DNA from 3 places in the Streptomyces boninensis genome. Region 2 is predicted to be linked to each of the others. Evidence: riboswitches for the same ligand, from Rfam matches in the RefSeq annotation. Region 2 holds a riboswitch; each other region holds the start of a gene.
The links. Region 2 has a riboswitch for cyclic di-AMP ahead of ACNNMR_RS17175 (transglycosylase family protein). Riboswitches for the same ligand answer to the same signal wherever they lie in the genome.

Region 1 (3,170 bases), 980 kb from region 2:
GCCGCCTTCGCCACCCAAGTCCCGTTCGCCGCGGACCCGGTGATGGCGCAGGACGCGGTGGACGAGTGGATGGGCTTCGCCGCCCTCCCCCGCGTCCTGGAGGCGGCCCCGGCGGACGCGCCGCCGCTCCTCGGCCCGGGCCGCACCCTCCATCTGCACGGCACGGACCCGGCCGGCGGCGACGACCCCGCCGAGTGGTATGTCGACCTCACCGGCGAACTGCCGTACTGGCGGCGGACGCACACCAAGGCCGCGGTCGCGGTGCGCGCCCCGCTCGGCGACCTGCAGCTGCTGCTGTACGGCCGCCGCAGGATCGCGGACCTGGAGACGCACGGCGATACGGAGCTGCTGGCGCTGTGGCTGGAGCGGACGAGCTTCTGGCTGCGCAAGTAACCAAACACAAGTAACCGGACAAACGAAGAGGCGGACGACTGCCCCCGAGCAACAGCCGTCCGCCTCTTGGTCTCTACAGGTCTCTACGCCCCTACCGGATCACTCAGTACGGACCGTTCACATTGTCGATCGAGCCATACCGGTCGGCCGCGTAATTGCTCGCGGCCACGATGTTCGCCACCGGATCGGTGAGGCTGGTCGAGGTGCCGTCGACGTGATACGCGTCGAAGGTCGGCTGGATTACCTGGAGCAGACCCTTGGACGGGGTGCCGTTCTGGGCGTTGATGTCCCAGCCGTTCTGCGCGTTCGGGTCGCCGCCGGACTCACGCATGATGTTGCGGTGAATTCCGTCGTACGAGCCGGGGATTCCCTTCTCCTTCATGATGGAGAGGGCCTCGTTGATCCAGCCGTCGAGGTTGTCGGGGTAGCTCGCCTGCTTTGCCGCGGCGGGCTTTGCGGACGTCTTGTCGGCCTTGGGCTCGGCGGCCTTCTTCGCGCCGTCGACGGTCAGCTTCTGGCCCGGGCGGATAACGCGCGGGTTGTCGCCGATGGCCTTCTTGTTGTCCTCGTACAGCGCCTTCCAGCCGCCGTCCACGTCGTGCTCGTGGGCGATGGTGGACAGCGAATCACCCTTGGCCACCGCGTAGGTGGTGGCGGTGCCCGCCTGCGGCGCGGCCGCGGCGGCCTTGGCCACGGCGCGCTCGGGGGCAGCGGCCGGGGCGGACTTTTCCGCGGCGCCCGCGACATTGGCGCCGATCAGCGGCAGGGCCAGGGCGGTGGCGCTGGTGCCGGCCACGGCTATGCCGCGGCCGATCGAACTCTTCTTGGGACGGCGGTGCTTTCCCTTTGCGGGCATGACGAATTCCTCTCCGGCGCCTACGAGGTGAGCTGTCGGGTTCGGGCTGGAGCTGCCCGGCCGCCGTTCGGCGACTTCACCCCAAGCCGTTCCTGGCCGTTTCATTCCGATGGCCGGACCGGCGACTTACCTGGTTCCCCCGCTCCTGCCGTGAGCGGTGTTTGGTCGGGTACCGGGCGGCGGCAGGATTAGGCGGTCCGTCCGGCTGGTCGCCGACCCTAGGCAGAGACCCGTAAGGGAGACAAGCCTCGAATTCAAAGAAACAATTCACGCCGCCCGGATTCCCCGCGAAAGGACCATTGACAGGTATGCGGCGCGCGCTCAACTCCCGCTTACGGACGGGAAACTGGGAAAGGCGCCACCGCGCCGGACCTCGTCAGAGTGACCCTTGTCACGACTTTGGTCCTGAACTCCCCAAAACGGACATTCACTTACGAGGCGGGCCAACTGCCCGCGGCCCTCGGCGTGCACCCCCGCAGCGATTAGGCTGCCGCCCACCTACCGGGAGGTAATCACATGCCCAGGACCGCCCTCATCACCGGCGCCTCTTCCGGCATCGGTGCCGCCGTCGCCGCCGCCCTCGTGCAGCGCGGACACACGGTGTACGGGACCAGCCGCGACCCGGAGAAGGTCGCCGAGCCGGTGCCCGGCGTAACCTACCTCCCGCTCGACCTCACCGACGACGCGAGCCTCGAAGCCTGCGCCGCGGCGGCGGGCAAAGTGGACATCCTGGTCAATAACGCGGGCGAGAGCCAGAGCGGCCCGATCGAGGAGCTGCCGCCCGACGCGGTCCGCCGGCTCTTCCAGACCAATGTCTTCGGCGCCGTCCGCCTCACCCAGCTGCTGCTGCCGGGCATGCGCGAGCGCGGCTACGGGCGGGTGGTGATGGTCGGCTCGATGCTGGCGAGCTTCCCGCTCGCGTACCGCTCCTCGTATGTCGCCTCCAAGGCGGCCATCAAGGGCTTCGCGTTCGCCGCACGGGGCGAGGTGGCCAAGTACGGGGTCGGGGTCACGGCCGTGGAGCCGGGTTCGATCGCGACCGGGATCAGCGGGCGGCGCACGCAGTACGTGGCGGCGGACTCCCCGTACCGGGGCGAATACGACACCATGCTCGCCGCGCTCAACGCGAACGAGGAGAGCGGGGTCTCGGCGGAGCGGGTGGCCGCGACCGTACTGAAGGCCATCGAGGCCGGGCGGCCGCGGGCGCTGTACGCGGTGGGGAGCAATGCGCCGCTGGTCTTCACACTGCGGCGGTTCATCCCGCGGGAGACGATGCTGCGGCTCACGGCGCGGCGGCACGGCTTGCGCTGACGCGCTGACCGGCGGGTTCGCCGACGCACCCTTGCCCTCTCCTGACTCACCATGGTTGCCTAGTCATGATTCAGATACGCAACCCCGGTTCACATATATGCACAGGAGAGTTTCCATGCCCGATCGCATCAGCCGCATCCGACTCTCCTCCGTCACGCTCCCGCTGGCGACGCCCATCAGCGACGCCAAGGTGCTGACGGGCCGGCAGCGGCCGATGACCGAGGTGGCGATGCTCTTCGCCGAGATAACCACCGAGGACGGGCACGAGGGGCTCGGCTTCAGCTACTCCAAGCGCGCGGGCGGGCGCGGCCAGTACGCCCACGCGCAGGAGGTCGCCGGCGACCTGCTCGGCGAGGACCCCAGCGACATCGGGCGGCTGTGGACGAAGCTGGTCTGGTCCGGCGCCTCCGTCGGCCGTACGGGCCTCGCCACCCAGGCCATCGCCGCGCTCGACGTCGCCCTGTGGGACCTCAAGGCCCGCCGCGCGAACCTCCCGCTCGCCAAACTCCTCGGCGCCCACCGCGACTCGGTCCGCTGCTACAACACCTCCGGCGGCTTCCTCCACACCCCCATCGACGAGGTCTGCGCCAACGCCACCGCCTCCCTGGAG
Region 2 (3,170 bases):
CACGACAAAGCCCCCGGTCCGCCGGAACCGGGGGTTTGCCGTATCGGCTAGCTGCCGCGCTTAGAGGCTGACGCCGTGCGAACGCAGGTACTGGACCGGGTCGATATCCGAGCCGTACTCGGCGCCGCTGCGGATCTCGAAGTGCAGGTGCGGGCCGGTGACGTTGCCGGTGGCGCCGGAGAGGCCGAGCTGGTCGCCCGCCTTCACGGACTGGCCCGCGGACACCGAGATGGACGACAGGTGGGCGTACTGGGCGTAGCGGCCGTCCTCGAGCTTCACGACGATCGCATTGCCGTACGCGCCGCCGTCGGCGCCGTTGCCGGCCTTGACGACGGTGCCCGCGGCCACGGACTTCACCGGGGTGCCGGTGCCGGCCGTGAAGTCGACGCCGGTGTGGCTGCCTGAGGACCACATGCCGCCGCCCGCGCCGTACGGGGTGGAGACGGAGCCCGGGACCGGGCGGACGAAGCCGTCGGACGAAGAGGAGGAAGCGCTGTCAGCCGCCTGCTTCGTCTTGGTCTTGGGGGCCTCCTGCTTCGGGGCCTCCTGCTTCGGCGCGGCGGCCTTCTTCTCGAAGGTGACGTCGCGGTCGCCGTCGAAGTCGTACTTCTGGCCCGGGAAGATCAGGTCGGGGTCGCCGCCGATGGTCTTCTTGTTGCCGTCGTAGATGGCGTGCCAGCCGCCCTTGACGTCGTGCTTGTGCGCGATGTCGGAGAGGGTGTCGCCCTTGACCACGGTGTACGTGCCCGGCTTGGTCTGCTTCTGCTGCGGGGCCGGCTTGGCGGCCTTGGTGCCCCACTCCTCGTTCGAGGAGTCCTGCTTGGGGGCCTCCTGCTTCGGGGCCTCCTGCTTGGGCGCGGCCTCCTGCTTCGGGGCCTCGGCCTGCGTCTGCGGGGCCGGGCCGCCCTTGGCGAGGCCGGCGGCGGGGCCGCAGTTCGGCCAGGCGCCCGGGCCCTGCGAGTCGAGGACCTTCTCGGCGATCTCGATCTGCTGGGCCTTGGTGGCCTTGTCGGCGGTGGCGGCGTACTTGGTGCCGCCATGGGCCGCCCAGGTGGACTGCGAGAACTGCAGGCCGCCGTAGTAGCCGTTGCCGGTGTTGGTGGACCAGTTGCCGCCGGCCTCGCACTTGGCGACCTGGTCCCAGGTGTCGACGGAGGCGGCGTGGGCCGAGCCGCCCGCGATCATCGGGATGGCTACGCCCGCGCCACCGGCGGCGAGGACGAGAGTGGCGCGCTTCTTGGCTATTCGACCGAGACGACGGTGACGTCCGCGTGCGGACATGGGCATGCTCCTCTCCGACGCCTGCGAGGTGAGCTGTCGGGTTCGGGCTGGAGATGCCCGGTCGCGTGGGGATGCGCGACTTCACCCCAAGCCGGTGCTGTGTATTGAGCGGCACAGCTCCGGCGGCTTACCTGGGTCCCCCGCTCCTGCCGTAAAGACGGTGTGTCGTTCACCCGCGGCCGCCGACAGGATTAGGCGTTCGGCTGCGAGGCGCCCGGACATTTCAGCCGGACACGGCGAGCACCGTAAACACATCGATTTCCGGGAAACAAGCGGCGATTGCGGCGCCGCAGATCACAAACCTCACCCGCTGCGGTGGATCACCGCACTCAGAGCGATGTGACGAAAAGCAAGCACGCCCTCAAATGGCGCCGTTACCTGGGGAGATGACGCAAGGGAAGCAAAATGGACACCGGGGGCGGCACCCCTCGATGTCCATGAAAATTGCCTTAGTGAGCTGTGTCACCGGGGAGTTGGAACACCCGGACAGATGCACCACGACGCCCCGAGATGTCCGTTGCGACCGATTCAGCGTCCTTGAGTACGCGTACGGCATTGCGCCACGTGAGGCGGGCGAGGTCGGATTCCGACCAGTTACGGCGGAGCAATTCGGCTACGAGCGTTGGGTATCCGCTCACATCGGACATATCCGTCGGAGTGTGGGCAACGCCGTCGTAGTCGCCGCCGATGCCGATGTGGTCGATGCCGGCGACCTCGCGCATGTGGTCGAGATGGTCGGCGACGACGGCGGCGGTGGCGCGGGTCGCCTGCTGCTCCTCGGTCTCGTCACCGAGGCGCGGCAGGATGAATTTCGGTACGAAAGTGGCCATTGCCACGCCGCCGTTCGCGGGGAGCTGAGCGAGGACGTCGTCCGGGATGTTCCGGGGGTGGTCGTTCACCGCGCGGGAGGAGGAGTGCGAGAAGATCACCGGCGCCTCGGTGACGCGGAGGGCGTCGTGCATCGTGGCCGGCGCCACGTGGGAGAGGTCGACGAGCATGCCGAGGCGGTTCATCTCGCGGACGACCTCCTCGCCGAAGTCCGTGAGGCCGTCGTGCGCGGGCTCGTCGGTCGCCGAGTCCGCCCAGTCGGTGTTGTCGTTGTGCGTCAGCGTCATGTAGCGGACGCCGAGCTCGTGGAGGGCGCGGAGGGTGGCGAGGGAGTTATTGATGCAGTGGCCGCCCTCGGCGCCCATGAGCGAGGCGATACGGCCCTCGGCGCGGGCCGCCTCCATGTCGTCGGCGGTGAGCGCGAGCTTCAGGTCGGCCGGGTGCCGCTCCACGAGCCGCTTGACGCAGTCGACCTGCTCCAGGACGGCGCTGACGGCGTCGTCGCCGGCGTGCTCGGTGGAGACGAAAACGGACCAGAACTGCGCACCCACACCGCCCTGCCGCAGCCGCGGAATGTCGGTGTGGAGGTGCGCGCTCTGGTCCTGCGCGACGTCGCGCTGCGCGAGGTCGTACGCCACCTGCTTGCGCAGCGCCCAGGGGAGGTCGTTGTGGCCGTCCACGACGGGGTGCTCGGCGAGGAGCGCGCGGGCGTGTGCGAGGTGGTCGGCCATCGTCGGCGTCTCCCGTTCCGAGGACACGGGGCTGTGCCCCGGACCCCCTGTCGGCGCTTCGCGCCCCCCGCGGCAGAGCCGCAAATCAATTGCAGTCTCAAACGCCGGACGGGCTGCTTATTCGGCGGCGCGCTTGCGCAGGCGGCGGCCCTTCTCCGTGGCGAGTTCGTTCAGCTCACTCTGGAATTCGGCCATCCGCCGACGCAGGTCGGCATCGTTCGCCGCGATCATACGGACCGCCAGCAGCCCCGCATTACGCGCCCCGCCGATCGACACCGTCGCCACCGGCACCCCGGCCGGCATCTGCACGATCGACAGGAGCGAGTCCAT
Region 3 (3,170 bases), 2.8 Mb from region 2:
TCGGGGTGGCGGTGGCCGAGGCCGCCTGGGGCTGACGGCGGACGCCGCACCTTAAAGAACGATGAGTTTTTCCGGCTCCGCCGCCTTGGCGCTGCCGGGCTGGACGGGACGGGCGGGTGATCCGCAATAATGCGCGCTGTGACGGAGAAGAAGGGCACCAAGATACCGACCGTGAACGCCGCCGCCACCGACCCGGGCGCGGTGCCGGGCCTCGTGCCCGCGCACCAGGAGCCGGAGCCGGAAACGCAGGACCAGGCGCAGGCCGGCGTGGAGACGGACGAGGACGGCGACGGCGTCGAGGCGGAGGCCGCCGAGGACGCGGCGGACGCCGGCGACGCGGCGGAGAGCGCCGGCGAGGACGAGGACGGCGAGTCCACGGACGAGGATGAGGCCGACGGCGAGCCCGGCGACGGTCCCGCCTTCGAGGCCTCCGACCGCCGCGGCTCCATCGCCGTCGACGCCGACGGCGTCCGCTTCACCCTCGACGACACCGAGGCGGACTTCGGCTGGGACGAGATCGGCGCCGTCGAGTGGGCCACCTCGCGCTTCGGCCGCCGGCTCACCGTCACCGTGCACACCCGCCGCCGGCGCGAATACCCGGCCGAGGTGGCCGCGTCCAGCAAGGCCGCCCTCAACGAGTGGACGACCTCACTGGACGAGGCGCTGGACGCCTACCTCGACGAGTAGGTCAGGCGCTCAGTACCACCTGTTCGCCTGCCAGAACTCCCAGGCGCCGCACGGGCTGTCGTAGCGCTCGTTCATGTAGGTCAGGCCCCACTTGATCTGCGTGACCGGGTTCGTCCGCCAGTCGGCGCCCGCGGACGCCATCTTGGAGCCGGGCAGCGCCTGCACCAGGCCGTACGCGCCCGAGGACGGGTTCGTCGCCTTGTGGTTCCAGCCGCTTTCCCGCTCCACGATGTTGCTGAAGCAGGTGAACTGGTCCGCCGGCATCAGCTTCTGCGCCGCGGCCTTCATGCCCGCCTCGGTGGTGGGGATCGCGGACGAGCCGGAGCCACCGGAGCCGGAGGAACCGGAGCCCGAGGAATCCGACGCCTGCTGAACGGGGTTCGAGACCTTCCCGCCCTTGGTGTCCACCTTCAGCTTCGTGCCCACCTTCAGCGCGGCGGGATCCGAGCCGACCTTGTCCTTGTTGTCCGCGTAGACGCGCTGCCAGCCGCCCGGCACGTCGTATTTCGCCGCGATCTTCCCGAGCGTGTCCCCGGCCGCGACGGTGTGCGTGACGTACCGCTGGGCCTCGGCCTTGTCGGCGGCCTTGTCGGCGGAGGAGCTGGGCTTGGCGGCCGGGGCCTTGGCCTTGCCGTCGATGTCCAGCTCCTGGCCGGGCAGGATCAGGTCGGGGTCGCCGCCGACCGTCTTCTTGTTGTCCTCGTACAGCCGCTGCCAGTCGGATCCGTATCCGTGGTCCGCCGCGATGTCCGAGAGGGTGTCGCCCTTCTCCACCGTGTACGCGTTCGCGGCCGAGGCCGCGAGCGTGCCGAGCGCGGGGAGGGCGATGCCTATGCCCGCGACGGTGACGACGCGTCGGGTGCCGACGCGCTGTTTGGGTGCGCGGCGTGTGCCGGTACCGGCCATGCTGGGACTTTCTCCGGCGCCTGCGAGGTGAGCTGTCGGGTTCGGGCTGGAGCTGCCCGGCCGCGCCAATTGGTGCGGCTGCACCCCTAGTCGGGAAAGTCCCCGACGGAGAACGGTGGTTCCCCCGCTCCTGCCCTGCGGTGGCAAGACGACGGTGCCGGCCCCCGACGGGCAGGATTCGGCGGATCGGGGGACGCGGTGCTCGCATGTGCGAACTGCCGTGACACTAAGAGATCTCGGCGGTAGATCACAAGCACATCACGGACAAACGCTCGACCCTTGACCCTCCGTGGTTGCTCCGGTACGCATGCGTCCCCCGCGTTCCCGACTTTCCGTTTTTAAGCCGATGTTGAGGCCGCTCCCAGACGGCTGTGAAATGCGCTGCCTAATTTCCCCGGCGTGTCCCGCTCACCGCGCATCGCGCTCACGACCGCCGCCTTTCTGGCCCTCCTGACCCTCGCCGCGGGTACGGCATGCCAGTCACCGGCCCGCACCGCGGAAGCGGCGGAGCCGTCGAAGTCGCCGAAGTCACCGGGGAAGACGGACAATCCGTCCCCCTCGCCGACACCCACCCCCGACCTCGACGCGACGGTGGACGCCGCCCTCGCCGCCCTCCCGGTCCCATCAGGCCGGTACGCCCTCGCCGTTACGGACCTCACCACCGGCGACACCGCCACGCACGGCGGCGGCACGTACGACACCGCCAGCATCGCCAAGGTCGACATCCTTGCCGCCCTGCTGCTCAAGGCCCAGGACGCCCACCGCAAGCTCTCCGCGTCCGAAACCCGCCTGGCCGAAGCGATGATCACCCGCAGCGACAACGACGCCGCCGACGCCCTCTGGCAGTCCATCGGCGGCGCCGCGGGCCTCGCCGCCGCCAACAAGCGCCTGGGCCTGACCGATACGGACCCGGGCAGCGGCGGCCACTGGGGCCTGACCCGTACCACCGCGGCGGACCAGCTCCGCCTCCTCAAGGCCGTCTTCACCACCGACTCCCCGCTCACGCGCGCCTCCCGGGCCGTCCTCGACGACCTCATGTGCCGCGTCGTCCCCGACCAGCGCTGGGGGATATCCGCGGCGGTCACGGGCGCCGCCGACGGCTCCGTGGCGCTCAAGAACGGCTGGCTGCCGCGCACCGCCACCGGCCGCTGGGACGTCAACAGCATCGGCCGCGCCCAGCGCGCGGGCCACACCTACCTGATCGCGGTCCTGTCCGACGGCCACACCACCCGGCAGCACGGCATCGAGACGGTCGAGCACGCCGCGGAGACAGCCGTCGACGCGGCCGTTGAGGCTGCGGCCACATAGCAGTAAACGCTTCCACACTCCCCTCCCCGCACGCGGGGAAGTACGCAAATCCGGGACGCGGCGGGGGTCGCGCACCTACCCTTTTCTCTGTGCCTGGCTTGTCCGGTCGGGTCCTTGTTGTGGACGACAACAAGGTGATCCGGCAGCTGATCAGGGTCAATCTCGAGCTGGAGGGCTTCGAGGTCGTGACCGCGGCCGACGGTGCCGAATGCCTGGAGGTCGTGCATCGCGTACGGCCCGATGTGATCACTCTCGACATCGCGATGCCG

Region 1: linked by a shared signal. The riboswitch ahead of ACNNMR_RS12775 (transglycosylase SLT domain-containing protein) and the one ahead of ACNNMR_RS17175 (transglycosylase family protein) in region 2 are both predicted to bind cyclic di-AMP.
Region 3: linked by a shared signal. The riboswitch ahead of ACNNMR_RS30255 (LysM peptidoglycan-binding domain-containing protein) and the one ahead of ACNNMR_RS17175 (transglycosylase family protein) in region 2 are both predicted to bind cyclic di-AMP.

Annotation. Positions count from the first base shown of each region.
Region 1 covers NZ_CP183837.1:2,824,058-2,827,227, forward strand. The annotation lists gene ACNNMR_RS12770 (maleylpyruvate isomerase family mycothiol-dependent enzyme) at 1-393, shown strand, start outside; gene ACNNMR_RS12775 (transglycosylase SLT domain-containing protein) at 497-1,249, opposite strand; cyclic di-AMP (ydaO/yuaA leader) riboswitch at 1,254-1,416, opposite strand; gene ACNNMR_RS12780 (SDR family oxidoreductase) at 1,766-2,560, shown strand; gene ACNNMR_RS12785 (L-talarate/galactarate dehydratase) at 2,676-3,170, shown strand, end outside.
Region 2 covers NZ_CP183837.1:3,803,085-3,806,254, forward strand. The annotation lists gene ACNNMR_RS17175 (transglycosylase family protein) at 61-1,281, opposite strand; cyclic di-AMP (ydaO/yuaA leader) riboswitch at 1,285-1,454, opposite strand; gene ACNNMR_RS17180 (dipeptidase) at 1,731-2,840, opposite strand; gene purE (5-(carboxyamino)imidazole ribonucleotide mutase) at 2,958-3,170, opposite strand, start outside.
Region 3 covers NZ_CP183837.1:6,577,997-6,581,166, forward strand. The annotation lists gene crcB (fluoride efflux transporter CrcB) at 1-35, shown strand, start outside; gene ACNNMR_RS30250 (hypothetical protein) at 139-687, shown strand; gene ACNNMR_RS30255 (LysM peptidoglycan-binding domain-containing protein) at 697-1,593, opposite strand; cyclic di-AMP (ydaO/yuaA leader) riboswitch at 1,596-1,749, opposite strand; gene ACNNMR_RS30260 (serine hydrolase) at 1,993-2,901, shown strand; gene ACNNMR_RS30265 (response regulator) at 3,021-3,170, shown strand, end outside.